Regions from separate parts of the Streptomyces sp. NPDC048416 genome, predicted to be linked through region 1. Evidence: riboswitches for the same ligand, from Rfam matches in the RefSeq annotation. Region 1 holds a riboswitch; each other region holds the start of a gene.
The links. Region 1 has a riboswitch for cobalamin ahead of ACGFW5_RS18910 (HoxN/HupN/NixA family nickel/cobalt transporter). Riboswitches for the same ligand answer to the same signal wherever they lie in the genome.
Positions count from the first base shown of each region.

Region 2: linked by a shared signal. The riboswitch ahead of ACGFW5_RS04660 (ribonucleoside-diphosphate reductase subunit alpha) and the one ahead of ACGFW5_RS18910 (HoxN/HupN/NixA family nickel/cobalt transporter) in region 1 are both predicted to bind cobalamin.
Region 3: linked by a shared signal. The riboswitch ahead of ACGFW5_RS29885 (cobalamin biosynthesis protein) and the one ahead of ACGFW5_RS18910 (HoxN/HupN/NixA family nickel/cobalt transporter) in region 1 are both predicted to bind cobalamin.

Region 1 is NZ_JBICXU010000013.1:113,066-119,731, reverse strand. It holds gene ACGFW5_RS18930 (Gfo/Idh/MocA family protein) at 1-758, shown strand, start outside; gene ACGFW5_RS18925 (arsenate reductase family protein) at 766-1,128, opposite strand; gene ACGFW5_RS18920 (hypothetical protein) at 1,246-1,527, shown strand; gene ACGFW5_RS18915 (ArsR/SmtB family transcription factor) at 1,568-1,957, opposite strand; cobalamin riboswitch at 2,034-2,250, shown strand; gene ACGFW5_RS18910 (HoxN/HupN/NixA family nickel/cobalt transporter) at 2,291-3,385, shown strand; gene ACGFW5_RS18905 (LysR family transcriptional regulator) at 3,405-4,283, opposite strand; gene ACGFW5_RS18900 (YybH family protein) at 4,418-4,783, shown strand; gene ACGFW5_RS18895 (ABC transporter ATP-binding protein) at 4,961-6,666, opposite strand, start outside.
Region 2 is NZ_JBICXU010000002.1:414,593-421,258, reverse strand. It holds gene ACGFW5_RS04680 (GntR family transcriptional regulator) at 1-294, shown strand, start outside; gene ACGFW5_RS04675 (DUF3311 domain-containing protein) at 453-740, shown strand; gene mctP (monocarboxylate uptake permease MctP) at 737-2,356, shown strand; gene ACGFW5_RS04665 (Uma2 family endonuclease) at 2,420-3,004, opposite strand; cobalamin riboswitch at 3,122-3,266, shown strand; gene ACGFW5_RS04660 (ribonucleoside-diphosphate reductase subunit alpha) at 3,391-5,772, shown strand; gene ACGFW5_RS04655 (ribonucleotide-diphosphate reductase subunit beta) at 5,772-6,666, shown strand, end outside.
Region 3 is NZ_JBICXU010000033.1:31,152-37,817, reverse strand. It holds gene ACGFW5_RS29910 (hypothetical protein) at 1-426, opposite strand, end outside; gene ACGFW5_RS29905 (class II aldolase/adducin family protein) at 731-1,384, opposite strand; gene ACGFW5_RS29900 (lysozyme) at 1,509-2,297, shown strand; gene ACGFW5_RS29895 (anion permease) at 2,409-3,677, shown strand; gene ACGFW5_RS29890 (hypothetical protein) at 3,712-3,933, shown strand; cobalamin riboswitch at 4,034-4,175, shown strand; gene ACGFW5_RS29885 (cobalamin biosynthesis protein) at 4,272-5,228, shown strand; gene ACGFW5_RS29880 (cobyric acid synthase) at 5,210-6,666, shown strand, end outside.

The sequences.
Region 1 (6,666 bases):
CGGACGCGCACGGGGTCAGGGTGTACGAGGACGCGGACGCGCTGTTCGCGGACTGCGACGCGGTCGCCTTCGCGCTGCCGCCGGACGTCCAGGCACCGCTGGCGATCAGGGCGGCGCGGGCGGGCTGCCATCTGCTTCTGGACAAGCCGGTCGCCACCGATGTCGCGGTGGCCCGTGAGCTCGCCGACGAGGCCGAGCGTGCCCGGGTCGCCTCCGTCGTCTTCTTCACCCTGCGTTTCGCGAAGGAGACCGCCGCGTGGGTGGCCCAGCAGACCGGGACGGAGGGCTGGTTCACCGGACACGCCCGGTGGTACGGGTCGCTGTTCACGCCGGGCGCCGAACGCAGCCCGTACGCCGCCTCGCCCTGGCGCGGCGAGAAGGGCGCGCTCTGGGACGTCGGCCCGCACGCCCTCGCCGTCCTCGCCGGGGTGCTCGGCGAGGTGACGCAGGTGACGGCCGCGCCCGGCCTCGGGGACACCGCGCACCTGATCCTGCGTCACGCCTCCGGCGCCTCCAGCACCGCCGACCTGAGCTTCACCGCGCCCCCGGCGGCCGCGGGCGTCGAGGTGAGGCTGCTCGGCGCGGCGGGCTCGGCGGCGATGCCCGAGTGGGGCGGCGCGCTCGACGCGTTCGGCGCGGCGATCGACGCCCTCCTCGCATCGGCCCGCACCGGGGTGCCGCACCCCTGCGACGCACGGTTCGGGGCGCGGATCACCGAGCTCCTTTCCGACGCCGAGGCACAGCTCGACCGGGCCTGATGCGGCGCTACCTGCGGGTCAGCGCATCGCGTACGGCGTCGTCGGTACGGCCCACCACGGCCGTGCCGTCGTCCGCCGTGATGATCGGGCGCTGGATCAGCTTCGGGTGCTCGGCGAGCGCCGTCACCCAGCGCTCGCGGGCGTCCGCGTCGCGCGGCCAGTCCTTGAGGCCGAGCTCCTTGGCGGCTTCCTCCTGGGTGCGCGTGATGTCCCACGGTTCGAGGCCGAGCCGGCCGAGGACGGCCCGGATCTCGTCCGGGGACGGCACGTCTTCGAGGTAGCGGCGCACCGTGTAGTCGGCGCCCTCGGCGTCCAGCAGACTCACCGCGCTGCGGCACTTCGAACAGGCCGGGTTGATCCAGATCTCCATGCCCGCAAGGTTACCCGCGAGCCCCCTCAAAGCCCTTCCGGCCAGGGACGATTGTCAGTGGTCCCCAGTAAAATCGAGGGAGTAAGTGAGGGTCCCCGACTGTCCAGGAGGATGCCCATGACCGCTGCCGTACTCGCCTCGCACGCCCCGAAACAGCTGTCCCTCCGGCCCCTTCGCAAGGTGCCGCTGCCCGCCGGGCGGCCGCGCGTGTGGTACGAGTCCCACAACCGGCGTCTGAAGGCCATGCGCCTGGCCATCGCGCTGCTCGACACGGGTGTGTACCGGCCCGAGCAGGCGCCCGACCGCACGATACGCGGCGTAGCCGCACTCATCGGCGTGCACCCGCCGTCGGAGACGACCTGCCGGATGGTGCGTGCGCTGATCTACGACGGGCGCTGATCACCGGCGGCGGCCGGTCCGTCGCCGCGCCCGGTCCCGGTCATGCCGTCGAGGCGTGGCCGGGGCCGGTCCCCGAGGGCGTCATCGCGTACTGGTCCAGGAGGCGCGCGGTCGCCTCGTCCACCACCCGGTAGCGCACCACCCGCCCGTCCTTCTCCCCGGCGACCGTCCCGGCGGCCCGCAGCAGGCGCAGTGCCTGCGAGACGGCCGGGTCGCGCATGCCCGTGGCGACCGCGAGGTCGGAGACGGCCAGCGGCCCGGCCCGGTGCAGGGCGAGCAGCAGCGCGAGCCGGTTGGGGTCGGCGAGCAGCGAGAACCGCTCGGCCCAGGCGCGTACGCGACCGGGGTCGCCGATCGCGGCGATGGCGTCACAGACACGGTGGCCGTCGATGGTGCGGTGGCCGGCGCGCTCGGCGGGGACGAGATGCATACCCGCATCCTCGCAGGAGCGCGCCGGGCCGCTCCGTGTGATCTTCGATACCTGCACAGCTGTGCAGCTGTGCGGGCAACTCCGCAGCGTCTAGGGTGACCTGGCCGTGGTGTTCGGGAAGACCGGTGCGAAACCGGAGCGGCCCTCGCCACTGTGATCGGGTTCCCCCGGATTTCTCGGGGGAGCAGCCGTCCCCTCGCGACGCCACTGGCCAGCATCCACCTGGCTGGGAAGGCCGGGGCGGCCGCACCCACCCGTCAGCCAGGAGACCGGCCGCGGCATCTCACGAAGTGATCCACGAGGTGCTGGAGCGTGACCCGTATGACCCTGCCCATGAGTACATCCACCCAGCCGGCCACCGCCGCGCCGACCTTCCACTGGCGGCGCGAGGACACCGTCCGCACGGGCTTGCTCCTTGCGGTGATAGCGGCCCTGCACGTGGCCGCGTTCGGCATCCTGTTCCTCCTGGTGGCCCCCGAGCACTATGCGGTCGGCACCAAGACGTACGGCATCGGCCTCGGCATCACCGCGTACACCCTCGGGATGCGGCACGCCTTCGACGCCGACCACATCGCCGCCATCGACAACACCACCCGCAAGCTGATGGCCGACGGCAAACGGCCGGTCTCCGTGGGCTTCTGGTTCGCGCTCGGGCACTCCAGCGTCGTCGTCATCATGGCGGCGCTGGTGGCCGGCGGCGCACATCTGGCGGGCACCATCATGAACGAGAAGTCCGACACCCACCAGGTGCTCGGCGTCCTCGGAACCACCGCCTCCGGCTCCTTCCTCTACCTCATCGCCGCGCTCAACCTGGTGGCCCTGTTCGGCATCCTGAAGGTGTTCCGTGCGATGCGGGCGGGCGCGTACGACGAGAAGGAGCTCGAAGCCCACCTGGACTCGCGGGGGTTCATGAACCGCATCCTGGGCCGCTTCACCAAGTCCATCACGCGGCCGGGCCAGATGTTCCCGCTGGGCTTCCTGTTCGGCCTCGGCTTCGACACCGCCACCGAGGTCACCCTGATGGTGATGGCCGGCACGGGCGCCGCCGCCGGTCTGCCCTGGTACGCGATCCTGTGCCTGCCGCTGCTGTTCGCCGCAGGGATGAGCCTGTTCGACACCCTGGACGGCACGTTCATGAACTTCGCCTACCAGTGGGCCTTCTCCAACCCGGTCCGCAAGGTGTACTACAACCTCACCATCACCGGCCTGTCGATCGCCGTCGCCTTCTTCATCGGCACCATCGAACTGGTCGGGGTCGTGCACGAGAAGTTCGACCTCACCGACCCGGTCAGCGGCTGGATCGCGGACCTGAACCTGGACAACGTCGGCTTCGTCATCGTCGGCCTGTTCGTGGTGGTGTGGGCGGCGGCGCTGGCGTACTGGCGGCTGGGGAAGGTGGAGCAGAAGTGGGCGGCGTCCAACGCGTGACGCGGGGCCGCGCCACCCCCTAGGGCAGGAAGGCTCGTCGGCTGTGCGCAAGCAACTCCCTTACCGCGGGGCTGGGGTGGGGCTTGTGGACGAGGCAGAGGAACGCGGGTGTGTCGAGGTCGTCGATGGGGCGGGCGGTGAGCCGTTCGCGGTAGCGGGCCGCCATCGACTCGGAGAGGACGGCGACACCGAGCCCGCGGTCGGCGAGGTCGGCGATGGCGTCCGCGGCACTGGCCTGCCACGCGATCGCGGGCTTGAGCCGCTGGGCGGCGCAGGCCCGGTCGAAGACGGTGCGCAGGCCCGTGCCCGGGGGCATGCAGACGATCGGGTACGCGGTCAGGTCGCTCAGGGTCACGCGCCGCCGCCGCGCCAGGGGATGGCCGGCCGGGACCGCCGCGACGAGCGTCTCGCTGATGATCGTCAGCGTCTCCAGTCCGTCATGGGTCGCAGTCGGCGTTCCGATGAGCGCGAGGTCGACGGCGCTGGCGCGGACGCCGTCGACGAGCCGGTCGGAACGGTCCTCCAGCAGGGAGATCTCCACGCCGGGATGTGCCCGGTGGAACGCGGCGAGCGCGTCGAACAGCGGGGTGACGGTGCAGCCGATGACCATCCCGATGGTGAGCCGGCCCCGGAGCAGGCCGGTCACCTCGCCCACCGCCTGGCTCACCGCCCCGGCGGCCGAGAGCGTGGCGCGGGCGTGTTCGAGCGCCGCCCTGCCCGCGGTGGTGAGGGTGGCGGCGCGCGCCGACCGGTCGAACAACTCGGCCCCGAGCTCCCGTTCCAGCTGCCGGATCTGGGCACTGACGCCCGACTGGCTGATGTGCACCCGCTCGGCCGCGCGCGTGAAGTTCTGCTCCTCGGCGACGGCGACGAAATATTCGAGCTGCCTCAGGTCCATGACTGTGGATTCTAGTTCCCATCCGATCCATCTGTTGGACTTCTGGTCGCGGCGGACCCAGGCTGGGACGTGCCGGAAGACGGAACCGAAACGCCCACAAGACGTACCGAAGCGCGATTCCAGGAGGAGAACCCATGCCGGAGTACGAGAAGGCCATGCGGCCCGAGGACATCACCCGCCTGTTCGTCGAGCGGTCCAACGCGGGGGACGCGGCCGGAGTCGCCGCGCTCTATGAGGAGGACGCGGTGCTGGCCTTCCCGCCGGGCAGCCGGACGGTGGGCCGGGAGGCGATCCGCGAGCTGTGGGAGAAGGTGCTCGCCGGCCGGCCCCGCTTCGAGCGGGAGGAGCCGCTGCCGACGCTGATCAACGGCGACATCGCCCTCACCGCGACTCCGCCGAAGGACGGCAGCGGCGCCCGCGCCCAGGTCGTGCGCCGCCAGCCCGACGGAAGCTGGCTCCGCTTCCTCGACCAGCCGGAGTTCGTCACACCCGCCAACTGAGCGGCACAGTAGGGCGCTTGATGCAGGGTGCTCGGCTCTTGACGCTTGGCGGACCAGGACGTTCCGGGGCGTGCGCGGGGCGGATACGGAGGTGTCGTCCTCCCGCGCGGTGTCGTCCTCCCGCGCGGTGTCGTCCTCCCGCACGGTGTCGCCCGGCTGCACGGTGTCGCCCGGCCGCTATCCGTCCCCCTGGGGCGCGCGCGGCCCCGGTACGCCCCGGTCGTTCTGGAGCAGCCACAGTTCTCTGAACAGGCCATCGGATGCGACGAGTTCGGCGAAGGTGCCCTGCTGGATGATCCGGCCCCGGTCGAGGACGACGATGCGGTCCGCGACCGCGACGTTCGCGAGGCGGTGGGTCACCAGGACCACCGCCCGGTCCTGCGCGATCGTTCGCAGGCCGGTGAAGATGCGGTGCTCGGCCCGTGCGTCGAGCGCGCTCGTCGGCTCGTCCATCACGAGCAGCCCGGCCGGCCGGTGGAAGGCCCGCGCGATCGCGATCCGCTGCCACTGCCCGCCGGACAGCTCCACCCCGCCGAACCACTCCCGCGCGAGCAGCGTGTCGAGCCCGCTGCGCAGCCCGTCGACGACCTCCGACGCGCCGGAGTGGGCCGCGGCGCGCAGCACCGCCTCGTCGCCCCCGTGCGGCTGGCCGAGCGTGATGTTGTCACGCGCGGACATCGGCCAGTGCGCGAAGTCCTGCGGCACGACGGCGGTCTGGCGCCACAGCGCCAGCGGATCGCACCGCTCCACCGCGACCCCGTCCCAGGTCACCGTCCCTTCGTCGGCCAGATAGAGCCCGGTGAGCAGCTTGCTGAGGGTGGTCTTGCCCGACCCGTTCTCGCCGACGAGCGCCAGCACCTCGCCCCTGCGTACCTCAAGGGTCACCTTCTCCAGGGCGGGCCGTTCGCTTCCCGGGTAGCGGTACGTCAGCGCCTCGGCGCGTACGACGCCGGGCGCCGGCGGGACCACCTGCCCGCGCGCCATCCGGTGCCCGCCCGCCTCGTCGATGAACTCCGCCCAGTCGTCCAGGTAGAGCCCCGTCCGAAACAGCCGTGTGCCGTAGCCGACCACGCCGTGCAGCGAGGAGCCGACCGTGCGCAGCGCGAACACCGCGGTGCCCGCCGACGCCACCGACATCCGCCCCGACCCGAGCAGCCAGGCGAGCGCCGCCCACACCGCCCCGGCCGCGAGGCCGCCGGCGAGCGCGCCGAACACCGAGTAACGGGCGCCCTGGTGCATGGCCTTGTCGGTCGCGGCGTCGACCCGCTGCCCGATCGCCCGGTACCGGTCGAGCAGGAAGCGCGCCATCGTGCAGGACCTCAGCTGGTCGGCGGTGTCCTTGTCGATCACGAACCAGCGCAGCAGGTTCAGGGTGCGGCGCTCGGCGCTCATGGCCCGCGACGCCTCGTAGTGCACCCGCGCGGCCTTCACCCCGGCGATGCCCTGCGGCAGCGCGGCCAGCAGGAGCAGGGGGAGCAGCGCGGGATGCAGCACGGTCACGACGCCGGCCGCCGCGACGAGCGAGGCCACGCACGCCATCAGGTCCTGCGAATCGGTCAGCAGCTGCTGCGCGACCTCGGCGCCCCGGTCGGCCGCCTCCCGCTTGTCGTTGAACCCGGGCTGGTCGTACGCCGACAACTCGGCCCGCACGGCGGCCGCGAGCATCTGCATCTCGGCCTCGCGAGAGATCCGGGGCGAGAGCCGGCCGGAGATGTTCACCACCACGATCCCGAGCAGCGCCCGCAGCCCGGCCGCCGCGGCGAGCACCGCGATCGAGGGCACCGCATCGCGCAGCCGGTGCGCGATGTCCCCGCTTGCGATCAGCGCGGTGATCGTACGGGTGGTGGCGAGCAGCCCGAATGCCTCGAAGAACCCCGAAAGGG
Region 2 (6,666 bases), on a different contig from region 1:
CTGTCCGCGAAGCGCTTCCCCGCGCTGCGCCGCTCCCTGGTGAAGTACACCTCCCTCTACACCGCGCTGGCCGAGGTGTACGGAGTGCATCTGGCCGAGGCCGAGGAGACCATCGAGACCTCCCTGGCCACCCCGCGCGAGGCCGGGCTGCTCGGCACCGACGTGGGCCTGCCGATGCTGATGCTGTCGCGGCACTCCCTGGACGGCGGGGGCGAGCCGGTGGAGTGGGTGCGGTCGGTGTACCGGGGCGACCGCTACAAGTTCGTGGCCCGCCTCAAGCGCCCGACCGACTGAGCACGCCTCCACAACCGAGCCGCCACTGGGCCGTTCGGGCCCTTCCGGCACGTCCGGAATCCGGACGGGGGTTCCCTTGACCGAATCTCTCCCCTAGATTTCCTGCGCATTACAAGTGATCCAACGCACAGGTGATCGCGAGGGGACGGAGCCACCCAATGCCGGAATCGACGGAAATGAAGAGACCGGTGATCACGCCCGTGCGCGTGGTCATCGCGCTCTGCCTGATCGCGCCCCTCGTGGCGATGATGTGGGTGAGCTCGTACGCCAGGACCGACCCGAAACTGGGCGGCATCCCGTTCTTCTACTGGTACCAGATGCTCTGGGTGCTCATCTCCACCGCGCTCACGATGATCGCGTACAAGTTGTGGCAGCACGACCAGCGTTCGCGCCCGGCCTCCGCATCGCGCGCCTCCGACAACACCAAGGGGGGTGCGTCCAAGTGAAGGACGGCGTGAACGGCGTCGCACTCGGCGTCTTCATCTTCTTCTTCGTGGCCGTCACGGTGATCGGCTTCATGGCCGCCCGCTGGCGCAGGGCCGAGACCGAAGCGAGCCTGGACGAATGGGGCCTGGGCGGCCGGTCGTTCGGCACCTGGGTCTGCTGGTTCCTGCTCGGCGGCGACCTCTACACGGCCTATACGTTCGTGGCCGTCCCGGCAGCGATCTACGCGGCGGGCGCGGCCGGCTTCTTCGCGGTCCCGTACACGATTCTCGTCTACCCGCTGATCTTCACCTTCCTGCCGCGCCTGTGGTCGGTCTCGCACAAGCACGGGTACGTGACCACCTCGGACTTCGTGCGCGGCCGGTTCGGCTCCAAGAGCCTCTCGCTCGCGGTCGCGATCACCGGCATCCTCGCCACGATGCCGTACATCGCGCTCCAACTGGTCGGCATCCAGGCCGTGTTGGACGTCATGGGCGTGGGCGGCGAGTCCAGCAACTGGTTCGTCAAGGACCTGCCGCTGCTCATCGCCTTCGCGGTGCTCGCGGCGTACACGTACTCCTCGGGCCTGCGCGCCCCGGCACTGATCGCGTTCGTCAAGGACGGGCTGATCTACCTCGTCATCGCGGTCGCGATCATCTACATCCCGATCAAGCTGGGCGGCTTCGACGCCATCTTCAGCGCGGCGCAGCACAAGTTCGCCGGGCCGCCCGGGGGCAAGCCGACCGGGGCGCTCGTGCCCGGCGAGAAGAGCCAGTGGACGTACGCCACCCTCGCGCTCGGCTCGGCGCTCGCGCTGTTCATGTACCCGCACTCGATCACGGCGACGCTCTCCTCGCGCAGCCGCAACGTGATCCGCCGCAACACCACGATCCTGCCGCTGTATTCACTGATGCTGGGCCTGCTCGCGCTGCTCGGCTTCATGGCGATCGCGGCGGGCGTCAAGGTCACCAACGGGCAGCTCGCGATCCCGCAGCTCTTCGAGGACATGTTCCCCGACTGGTTCGCGGGCGTCGCCTTCGCGGCGATCGGCATCGGCGCTCTCGTGCCCGCGGCCATCATGTCCATCGCGGCCGCGAACCTCTTCACCCGCAACATCTACAAGGACTTCATCAAGCCCGACGCGACGCCCTCGCAGGAGGCCAAGGTCTCCAAGCTGGTCTCGCTGGTGGTGAAGGTCGGCGCGCTGGTCTTCGTCCTGACCATGGACAAGACCGTGGCCATCAACTTCCAGCTCCTGGGCGGCATCTGGATCCTCCAGACCTTCCCGGCCCTGGTCGGCGGCCTGTTCACGCGCTGGTTCCACCGCTGGGCGCTGCTGGCCGGCTGGGCGGTCGGCATGGTCTACGGCACGCTCGCCGCGTACGGGGTGGGCTCGCCCACCCAGAAGCACTTCGGCGGCTCCTCCAAGGAGATCCCGGGCATCGGCGAGATCGGCTACATCGGGCTCACCGCGTTCGTCCTGAACGTGGTGGTCACCGTGGTCCTCACCTTCGTCCTGCGGGCCGTGAAGGCCCCGGACGGCGTCGACGAGACGTCGCCCGAGGACTACACGGCGGACGCGGGCGACCCGGGTGTCGCGACCGAGCTGCCGCCGGCGACGGCGGGGACGGCGCACTGAGTTTGCGTTGAACGACGACGGGCCGTGGCACCCGGGGTGCCACGGCCCTTCGTCGTGAGCGGGTCAGCGCACCCAGTCCTTGAGCTGCTCGGTGGGGAGGGTGATGCCGACGGGCTCGGGAAGGTCGATGTCCTTGCCGAAGGGGACGGTACGGATGCTCTCGTACCGCATGCCGTCAGGCTCGCTGCGGACGATGACCTCGCAGCGCTCCCGGTCGATGAGGAGGTACACAGGAATGCCGGTCTCCGCGTAGGCGCGCGGCTTCTCGTTTCGATCACGCGCGTCCGTGTCGGAATCGTACGAGGTGACCTCGACAACCATGAGGACGGGTGCCGGATCGGCCCACTCCCCCTGCCCCACAAACGCGTCGTCCGGGGCCATGGACGCGTCCGGGCGCGCGCGACCCGAGCGGTATTCCTGAACCGCCAGACCCCGCTCGACGTGAAGCCACAGCTCAGGCCGGTGCTGCATACAGATGCGAGCCAGCCACAGCACGATTCGGTCGTGGTCCCCGTCCGGCACGGCCTTGACCCCCAGCTTCCCGTCAATGAATTCAAGCCGCAGCCCCTCGACCTCGCGGGCACCTATGCGCGCGAGGGTCTCGAAGTCTTCGGTCTGCATCTGGGCCCGGTGCGTCATGACGACCATGCCTCACTCGCCTTCCTCAAAGGTCTGTCATCGACGATAGCGGAGGCCAATGACAGTTGCCTGAGTTCCGTCCGACGCCCCCCACGAACACAGCGACACAACATGTGGGGGGTGCTCGATGAGGCAGCCCCCACATGTATGCTCGTCCTCGCTGTCGCCGCAGGGGAATCCGGTGCGAATCCGGAACTGTCCCGCAACGGTATGACCCGTACCCTTTTGTACGGGCCGAGTCCGAAGACCTGCCGATGGCGCATCCGGTTCGACCGATCCGGGTGCCAGACGTCCGGGCCTCGCGGTTGGGCCGGTGGACGACGCGCTGCGGGCTGCCCCGACGCGCGCCGACGCCTCCCCCGAAGGCCCCGTGCCGAGCGAGGGAGTGCCCCCACGTGACCATCGCCCCAGCGGATCCCGCTTCAGCGATCACCGATGAGCTCGCGGATGCCCCCGGGACCGCGCTGCTGCGGACCCTGACCGAGTTCACCGCCGACCTCCCGGACACCGACCCGGGCCGGGTCGCCGCCGCCGCGCTGCGGGGCCGCAACGCCCGCTCCGACACGGCCGAGCTGCGTGAGCTGGCCACCGAGGCGGCCGCGGGGCTCATCTCCGAGGACCCGGCGTACTCCCGCCTCGCCGCGCGCCTCCTCACCGTCACCATCGCCGAAGAGGCCGCGAGCCAGGGCGCGGTGTCGTTCTCCGCGTCCGTGGCCGTCGGCCACCGCGAGGGCCTGATCGCGGACCGCACCGCCGACTTCGTACTCGCCCACGCGGAGCGCCTGAACGCCCTCGTGGACGCCGCGCTCGCCGACGGCGCCGACGACCGCTTCGGCTACTTCGGCCTGCGCACCCTCTTCTCCCGCTACCTGCTGCGCCACCCGATCACCCGCAAGGTCGTCGAGACCCCCCAGCACTTCATGCTGCGCGTGGCATCCGGCCTCGCCGAGGACGAGTCGGTGCGCGCGCTGGACGAAGTGGCGTCCCTGTACGGCCTGATGAGCCGCCTGGACTACCTGCCGTCCTCCCCCACGCTCTTCAACTCCGGCACCCGCCACCCGCAGATGTCGTCCTGCTACCTGCTGGACTCGCCGCTCGACGAGCTCGACTCGATCTACGACCGCTACCACCAGGTGGCGCGGCTCTCGAAGCACGCGGGCGGCATCGGGCTCTCCTACTCCCGCATCCGTGGCCGCGGTTCGCTGATCCGGGGCACCAACGGCCACTCCAACGGCATCGTCCCGTTCCTCAAGACGCTGGACGCCTCGGTGGCCGCGGTCAACCAGGGCGGCCGGCGCAAGGGCGCGGCCGCGGTGTACCTGGAGACCTGGCACTGTGACATCGAGGAGTTCCTTGAGCTGCGCGACAACACCGGTGAGGACCAGCGCCGTACGCACAACCTGAACCTCGCGCACTGGATCCCCGACGAGTTCATGCGCCGCGTCGACGCCGACGGCACGTGGTCGCTGTTCTCGCCGGCCGACGTGCCCGAGCTCGTCGACCTGTGGGGCGAGGAGTTCGACGCCGCCTACCGCAGGGCCGAGGCCGCCGGGCTCGCCCAGAAGACCATGCCGGCCCGGGACCTGTACGGCCGCATGATGCGCACCCTCGCGCAGACCGGCAACGGCTGGATGACCTTCAAGGACGCCTCCAACCGCACCGCCAACCAGACGGCCGAGCCCGGCCACACGGTCCACTCCTCCAACCTGTGCACCGAGATCCTGGAGGTGACCGACGACGGCGAGACGGCCGTGTGCAACCTCGGCTCGGTCAACCTCGGCGCGTTCGTGGACACCGCTTCCCAGGACATCGACTGGGAGCGTCTGGACGAGGCCGTCCGCACCGCCGTGACCTTCCTCGACCGGGTCGTCGACATCAACTTCTACCCGACCGAGCAGGCCGGGCGCTCCAACGCCCGGTGGCGTCCGGTGGGCCTGGGTGCGATGGGCCTCCAGGACGTCTTCTTCAAGCTGCGGCTGCCCTTCGACTCCCCCGAGGCGAAGACCCTGTCGACGAAGCTGTCCGAGCGGATCATGCTGACCGCTTACGAGGCCTCCGCCGACCTCGCCGAACGGTCCGGCCCGCTGCCGGCGTGGGACAAGACCCGCACCGCGCGCGGAGTGCTCCACCCCGACCACTACGACGTCGAGCTGACCTGGCCGGAGCGCTGGGCCGCCCTGCGCGAGCGCATCGCCAGGGTCGGCATGCGCAACTCGCTGCTCCTCGCGATCGCGCCGACCGCGACCATCGCCTCCATCGCGGGCGTGTACGAGTGCATCGAGCCGCAGGTCTCCAACCTCTTCAAGCGCGAGACGCTGAGCGGTGAATTCCTCCAGGTGAACGGCTACTTGGTGCAGGAGCTCAAGAACCTCGGTGTGTGGGACGCCCAGTCCCGCGAGGCGCTGCGCGAGGCCAGCGGCTCGGTGCAGGGCTTCGGCTGGATCCCGGCCGACGTACGCGCCCTGTACCGCACGGCGTGGGAGATCCCGCAGCGCGGCCTGATCGACATGGCCGCCGCCCGCACCCCCTTCCTCGACCAGTCGCAGTCGCTCAACCTGTTCCTTGAGACGCCCACCATCGGCAAGCTGTCGTCGATGTACGCGTACGCCTGGAAGCAGGGTCTGAAGACGACGTACTACCTGCGCTCGCGTCCGGCGACCCGCATCGCCCGCGCCGCCCAGGCCAGCGCCACCATCCCCGTCCAGCAGGCCGCGCCCGACGCCGACGCGGTCGCCTGTTCCCTGGAAAACCCCGAGTCCTGCGAGGCCTGCCAGTAATGAGTTCCACCGACAAGGCCCCGATCAACAAGAACCTGCTCGATCCGGGCTTCGAACTGACCCTGCGTCCGATGCGCTACCCGGACTTCTACGAGCGGTACCGGGACGCGATCAAGAACACCTGGACCGTGGAGGAGGTCGACCTCCACTCCGACGTCGCCGACCTCGCCAAGCTCACGCCGGGCGAGCAGCACATGATCGGCCGCCTGGTCGCGTTCTTCGCGACGGGCGACTCGATCGTCTCCAACAACCTGGTGCTCACGCTCTACAAGCACATCAACTCCCCCGAGGCGCGGCTCTACTTGAGCCGTCAGCTCTTCGAGGAGGCCGTGCACGTCCAGTTCTATCTGACGCTGCTCGACACCTACCTGCCCGACCCGCAGGACCGCGCCGCCGCGTTCGACGCGGTCGAGGAGATCCCCTCGATCCGCGAGAAGGCGCAGTTCTGCTTCAAGTGGATCAACGAGGTCGAGAAGCTGGACCGGCTGGAGACCAAGGCCGACCGGCGCCGTTTCCTGCTCAACCTGATCTGCTTCGCGGCGTGCATCGAGGGCCTGTTCTTCTACGGGGCCTTCGCCTACGTGTACTGGTTCCGCAGCCGGGGCCTGCTGCACGGCCTGGCGACCGGCACCAACTGGGTGTTCCGCGACGAGACGATGCACATGAACTTCGCCTTCGAGGTCGTGGACACCGTCCGCAAGGAGGAACCCGAGCTCTTCGACGACGAGCTGGAGCAGCAGGTCACCGACATGCTGAAGGAGGCGGTCGCCGCCGAGCTCCAGTTCGGCCGCGACCTGTGCGGCGAGGGCCTGCCCGGCATGAACACCGAGTCGATGCGCGAGTACCTGGAGTGCGTCGCCGACCAGCGGCTGACCCGGCTCGGCTTCCCGCCGG
Region 3 (6,666 bases), on a different contig from region 1:
GAGTTCGCCCGGGATCTCGACGTCCCGGTACTCGATGCCGAGGGCGGTGCCCGGGGTGCCGTGGTGGACCTGAGGGGTGAGCGCGACGCGGTCCCCCGCCGTGAGGACGCCGTGGGTGACCCGTTCGAGGCGGCGTACGACCGTGTCGGCGGTGTGCGGGGCCGTGTCCAGGACGTCACCGACGACGGCGTGGACGCCGTCGCCCGTCAGCCCGTACGTTCCCGGGCGCAGTGCCGCGAGTGAGCGGGTCAGGGTGACGCGGCCGGGTTCCGCGGCGTGCACGGTCAGCCGGCGGTCGGCGGGCAGCGGGCGGCCCGGCGGCGCCTTGAGGGCGGCGGCGCTGGCGAAGCGTCCGGCGAGGACCGCTGCCGCGCCGACGCCGATGAGTGTGGTGACGGCTGCGGCCGTCTTGGTAGCGGGGCGCACCTGTCCAGTCTCGGGGTCGAACCGCCGGTGTGCCAGTGGGCGGGGCCGGGCGGGACGGGAGATCACCGGCGCAGGCGAGCGCGGCCCTGGCCCGCCGGCCCCGCCCTACGGGCGGACGACGCCACTTCGAAGACACGACCTGGGGGGTGTCTGGTGGATCAGGGTCGGTCAGGGTGCGGCGCCTGGTGCGGTGCATCGCAAGGCGCCGGAACGTCGTGATAGCGGAGCTATCGGGGCGTTTCGGCAACGCCGCGAGGTGCCGTGCCAGGCGCCGCACCCCCGGCCATGATCCACCAGACACCCCCTAGGGCTGTCCGTAGCCGCGCAACCGCTGGGCCGCCTCGTCGAGCTGGGCGGCGCTGAGCAGGGACGGGGCGCGGCCGGGCAGGGCCGCGGCGGTGAGCCAGAGCCGGCACATCCACTCCAGCTGGGCGGTGCGGTCGTAGGCCTGCGCGAGGCTGTTTCCGTACGTGACGGTTCCGTGGTTCTGGAGCAGGCATCCGGTGCGGCCCTCCAGCGCCCTCAGCATGTTCCCGGCCAACTCCTCGCTCCCGTACAGGGCGTAGGGGGCGACGCGGACCGGTCCGCCGAGGGCGGCCGCCATGTAGTGGACCAGGGGCAGTTCGGGCACCAGGGTGGACACGGCGGTGGCGTGCACGGCGTGGGTGTGGACGACGGCGCGGGCGTCGGTGCTGCGGTACACGGCGAGGTGCATCGGCAGTTCGCTGGTGGGCCGCAGGGTGCCAAGGACCTGGTGGCCTTCGAGGTCGACGGCGACCGTGTCGGCGGGACCGAGACGGTCGTAGGGGACGCCGGTGGGGGTGATGAGGATGGTTTCGCCCACGCGTACCGACACATTGCCCGAGGTGCCGACGACCAGGCCTTCGGTGGCGGTCCTGCGTGCGGTGGCGGTCAGTTCGGCCCATGCCCCGGCGATGGCCGCCTCGTTGTCGCTCATGCGGTTGATCCTTCCAGGGCGGCGGCCCCGCGTGGGGAATCGGGGGTGGATCGTCCACTAGCCTCGCGGTGTTTTGTCCCGTACACCCGCATCCGACGCATCCGACACATCCGAGGAAGAACCCATGGCTCGGGACCGCGGTCCGCTCCCCCGCAGGACCGGCGCGCGGGCCTCGATCGGGGCCACGCTCGGGGCCCTGCTCGCGGCCCTGGCGCTCGGCTGTACGGCGCTCACGGCGCTGCCCGCCGCGGCGGCCGCGGGCAAGCCGGCCGGACACGACGTCTCCTCGCACCAGGGGAGCGTCGACTGGGCGGCCGCGAGGAGCCGCGGCGCCACCTTCGTGTACGTGAAGGCGACGGAGTCCACGACGTACCGCAACCCCTACTTCGGGCAGCAGTACGCCGGCGCGCGCCGGGCGGGTCTGATCCGCGGGGCCTATCACTTCGCGGTGCCCGACCAGTCCACCGGCCGCGCGCAGGCCGCCTTCTTCGTGGCGAACGGGGGTGGCTGGCGGGCCGACGGCTGGACCTTGCCGCCCGCGGTCGACCTGGAGCACAACCCGTACGGCAAGGAGGCCAACGGCGGCAGCGGCGACACCTGCTACGGGCTGAGCCCCGCCGCGATGGCCGCCTGGATCACCGGGTTCAGCGACGAGGTGCGGCTGCGCACCGGCCGCCGTCCGGTGATCTACACGAGCACGGCCTGGTGGAACGCCTGCACCGGCCACAGCCGCGCCTTCGCCGCCGGCCATCCCCTGTGGCTGGCCCGGTACGCCACCGCTCCGGGCGCGCTGCCCGCGGGCTGGTCGTACTGGACGCTCTGGCAGCACGACAACGGAAGCGGCCCCCTGCCGGGTGACCAGAATCTCTTCAATGGGACTTTTGCGCAGCTGAAGCGGTTCGCGGCGGGGTGATGTGCCCCGGACGCGCCTACATACACCGTGACGCCCGCCTCAGTTCATCTTCCGTTCATTCAGGTTACTTACGTTCGTCCCGACACTGACGTCGAACGATTGCCTGGGTAAATGGAACACATCACGCTGCTGCTCGCGATTGTGATCGTGACAGCTCTAGTGTTCGATTTCACGAACGGTTTCCACGACACCGCCAACGCGATGGCCACCACCATCTCGACCGGCGCCCTGAAGCCCAAAGCCGCGGTCGCCCTGTCCGCCGCGCTCAACCTGGTCGGCGCGTTCCTGTCGGTGGAGGTCGCCAAGACGATCTCCGGCGGCATCATCGACGAGAAAGGCATCCGGACCGAGGTCATCTTCGCGGCCCTGGTCGGTGCCATCCTCTGGAACCTGCTGACCTGGCTGCTCGGGCTGCCCTCCAGCTCCTCGCACGCCCTGTTCGGCGGTCTCATCGGCGCCGCGGTCATGTCGGCCGGCTGGTCCTCGGTCAACGGTTCCACCGTCGTCACCAAGGTGCTGCTCCCCGCCGTCGCCGCGCCGGTCGTCGCGGGCATCGCCTCGATGCTGGCCACCCGGCTCACCTACCGGATCAACCGGAACACCGACGAGAAGGCCACCGCGAAGGGCTACCGCGCCGGCCAGATCGCCTCGGCCGGGCTCGTCTCGCTCGCCCACGGCACCAACGACGCCCAGAAGACGATGGGCATCATCACCCTCGCCCTGGTCACCGGCGGTGTCCTGAGCCCGGGTGCGAACCCCCCGCTGTGGGTCATCGTCTCGGCCGGCCTCGCCATCGCGATGGGCACCTACATCGGCGGCTGGCGCATCATCCGCACCATGGGCAAGGGCCTGACCGAGCTCCGGCCGCCGCAGGGCTTCGCCGCCCAGACCGGCGCCGCCACCGTCATCCTCGCCTCCTCGCACCTCGGCTTCTCGCTCTCCACCACCCAGGTCTGCTCCGGCTCGGTCATGGGCGCGGGCCTCGGCCGCAAGGGCGGGGTGGTCCGCTGGTCCACCGCGACCCGGATGGCCGTCGCCTGGGTCCTGACGCTGCCGGCCGCCGCCGTCGTCGGTGCGGGCGCGGAATTCCTCACCCGGCAGGGCGCCTGGGGCATCGCCGCCGTCGCCCTTCTCCTGATCGCCGGCTCGGGCACCATCTGGAAGCTGTCGCGCCGCCAGCCGGTCGACCGGCACAACGTCACCGCCGACGAGATCGACGAGGCCCCCGCGGCCGAGCCCGCCGGTGTCATCACCACCGCGATCGCCGCGGTCAGCCCGCCGCCGACCGGCATCGCCGTCGCGTCCACCGACCTCAGGGCCACGATCCAGGCCCCGGCCCCGGTGGCCCCCGCGGACCCGCCCACCCCGGCTGCGGTCTGACCAGGCACTGACCAGGTACAGGTAAGGAATCCTCATGCGCATCGACTGGGCGGCTCTCGGCTCCGTCTTCGGCGTAAGCCTCGCGGTGACCGTCGGCCTGGTGGGCCTGTTCACCGTCGGCATCGTCGGCCTCACCAAGCGGGAGGCCGCGGCCTCGGGATCGGGCCATGTGCTCGTGGCCCGCACCACCGCGTACGCCTGCTTCGCGCTCTGCGCGGCGGCCGTGGCGTACGGGATCCATCTGATCGTCGCCTGACCCACGGGCACCCGGTGAACCGCCCTTCGGCTCCTGCCGCGGGGCGGTTTTCCGTGCGCCAGGGCACGCTCTCGCGCCGCAGGTCAACAGCAAGTTGACGGCTGTTCTCACAGCGTGGTGGACTGCACCGGCCAGCTACGGCGGCAGAAGAGGAAGCCGGTGAGAATCCGGCGCGGTCCCGCCACTGTCACCGGGGAGCGATCCCCGTGAGCCAGGAACTCTCGCCGCCGGTCACGTCGAACCAGGGCGCGGACACCCTGAGTGAGGACATACCGCCATGCGCGCCTGCCTGCCCAGACTTTCCGGTCCTTCCCGCGACGCCCTGGCGGGCTGAGCGGATGCGGGCCGATCGCACCTTCGCCTACGGCGCCACGGCCGGTCTCATCGGCGACCTCCTGCTCGGCGACCCGCGCCGCGGCCATCCGGTCGCCGCGTTCGGCCGGGCGGCGGGCGCCGTCGAGCGCGCCCTGTGGCGCGACCACCGCGGCTGGGGCGCGCTGCACACGATCGTGTGCGCGGGCGGCGCCGCGGCCACCGCGGCCCTCGCCTCCCGAGCCCTGCGATGCCGTCCCGCCGCGAGCGTCGCGCTGACCGCCGCCGCCACCTGGTCGGTGGTGGGCGGCACGTCGCTCGGCCGCGAGGCGCGGGCGATCGGCGGCGCACTGGCGGCGGGCGACATCGAGGTGGCGCGGGAGCGCCTTCCGCATCTGTGCGGGCGCGACCCGCAGTCCCTGGACAGCGACGGCATCGCGCGGGCCGTGGTCGAGTCGGTCGCCGAGAACACCTCGGACGCCGTCGTCGGCGCTCTGGTGTGGGGCGCGCTCGCGGGCGTGCCGGGCCTCGTGGGCTTCCGCGCGGTCAACACGCTGGACGCGATGATCGGTCACAAGTCGGTCAAGTACCGCAGATACGGCTGGGCTTCGGCACGTCTGGACGATGTGGCGGGCTGGCCCGGCGCCCGGCTCACCGCGGCCCTGGCCGCGCTCGCGGGACCGGACACCAAGGGCGCGGTACGGGCCTGGCGCGCCGACGCCGCACAACACCCGAGCCCCAACGCCGGCCCGGTCGAAGCCTCCTTCGCGGGCGCACTCGGCGTGCGGCTCGGCGGCACGCTGTCCTACGCGGGACGCGTCGAGCACCGGCCGGTCCTGAACGCGCGGGGGCGGCCGGTCGCGGTCGCCGACATCGAACGGGCGGTACGGCTCTCGCGCACGGTGGGCTGGCTGACGCTGGCCACCGCCGTCGCCACGAGGGCCGCTGTGAGAAAGGGACGTACATGGGTGGCGGGCTGCTGATCGCGGGCACGACGTCGGACGCGGGCAAGAGCGTCGTCACGGCCGGCATCTGTCGCTGGCTGGTGCGCCGGGGCGTGAAGGTCGCGCCGTTCAAGGGGCAGAACATGTCGCTGAACTCGTTCGTCACGCGGGAGGGCGCGGAGATCGGCCGGGCGCAGGCGATGCAGGCGCAGGCGGCGCGCGTGGAGCCCAGCGCGCTCATGAACCCGGTGCTGCTCAAGCCGGGCAGCGACCGCTCCAGCCAGGTCGTCCTCATGGGCAAGCCGGTGGGCGAGCTGAGCGCCCGCGGGTTCTTCGGCTCCGCGGGCCCGTCCTCGGGCGAGGCACTGGGCGGACGCGGCCGGGAGGCGCTGCTCGGCACCGTCCTGGAGTGCCTTGAGGAGCTTCGGGGCACGTATGACGCCGTGATCTGCGAGGGGGCGGGCAGCCCGGCCGAGATCAATCTGCGGCGCACCGACATCGTCAACATGGGCATCGCGCGGGCCGCGCGGCTGCCCGTCGTGGTGGTCGGCGACATCGACCGCGGCGGGGTGTTCGCCTCCTTCTTCGGGACGACGGCGCTGCTCAGCCCCGAGGACCAGGCGCTGGTCGCCGGGTACGTCGTCAACAAGTTCCGGGGCGACGTGTCGCTCCTGGAGCCCGGCATCGAGATGCTGCGCGGCCTCACCGGCCGGCACACCTACGGGATCCTCCCCTACGCCCACGGCCTCGGCATCGACGAGGAGGACGGGCTCAGGGTGTCGATGCGCGGCGCCGTACGGGAGTCCGTGGTGGCGCCACCGGTCGGCGAGGACGTGCTGCGGGTCGCGGTGTGCGCGGTGCCGCTGATGTCCAACTTCACCGACGTGGACGCGCTGGCGGCCGAGCCCGGTGTGGTCGTGCGGTTCGTCGACCGGCCCGAGGAGCTGGCCGACGCCGACCTCGTGGTGGTGCCGGGCACACGCGGCACCGTCCGCGCCCTCGCGTGGCTGCGCGAGCGCGGCCTCGCGGCGGCGCTCGCGCGCAGGGCCGCCGAAGGCCGCCCGGTGCTCGGCATCTGCGGCGGGTTCCAGCTGCTCGGCGAGCACATCGAGGACGACGTCGAGTCGAAGGCCGGATCGGTGGCTGGCCTGGGCCTGCTGCCGGTGCGGGTGCGGTTCGCCGCCGAGAAGACCCTGGCGCGGCCGGTCGGCACGGCGCTCGGCGAGCGCGTCGAGGGGTACGAGATCCACCATGGCGTGGCCGAAGTCCTGGGCGGGGAGCCCTTCTTGGACGGGTGCCGGGTCGGCCCGGTCTGGGGCACCCACTGGCACGGCTCCCTGGAGAGCGACGCGTTCCGGCGGCGCTTCCTCGCGCAGGTCGCGACGGACGCGGGCCGCCGGTTCGTGCCCGCGCCCGACACCTCGTTCGGTGTGCTGCGCGAGGAACAGCTCGACCGGCTCGGCGACCTGATCGAAGA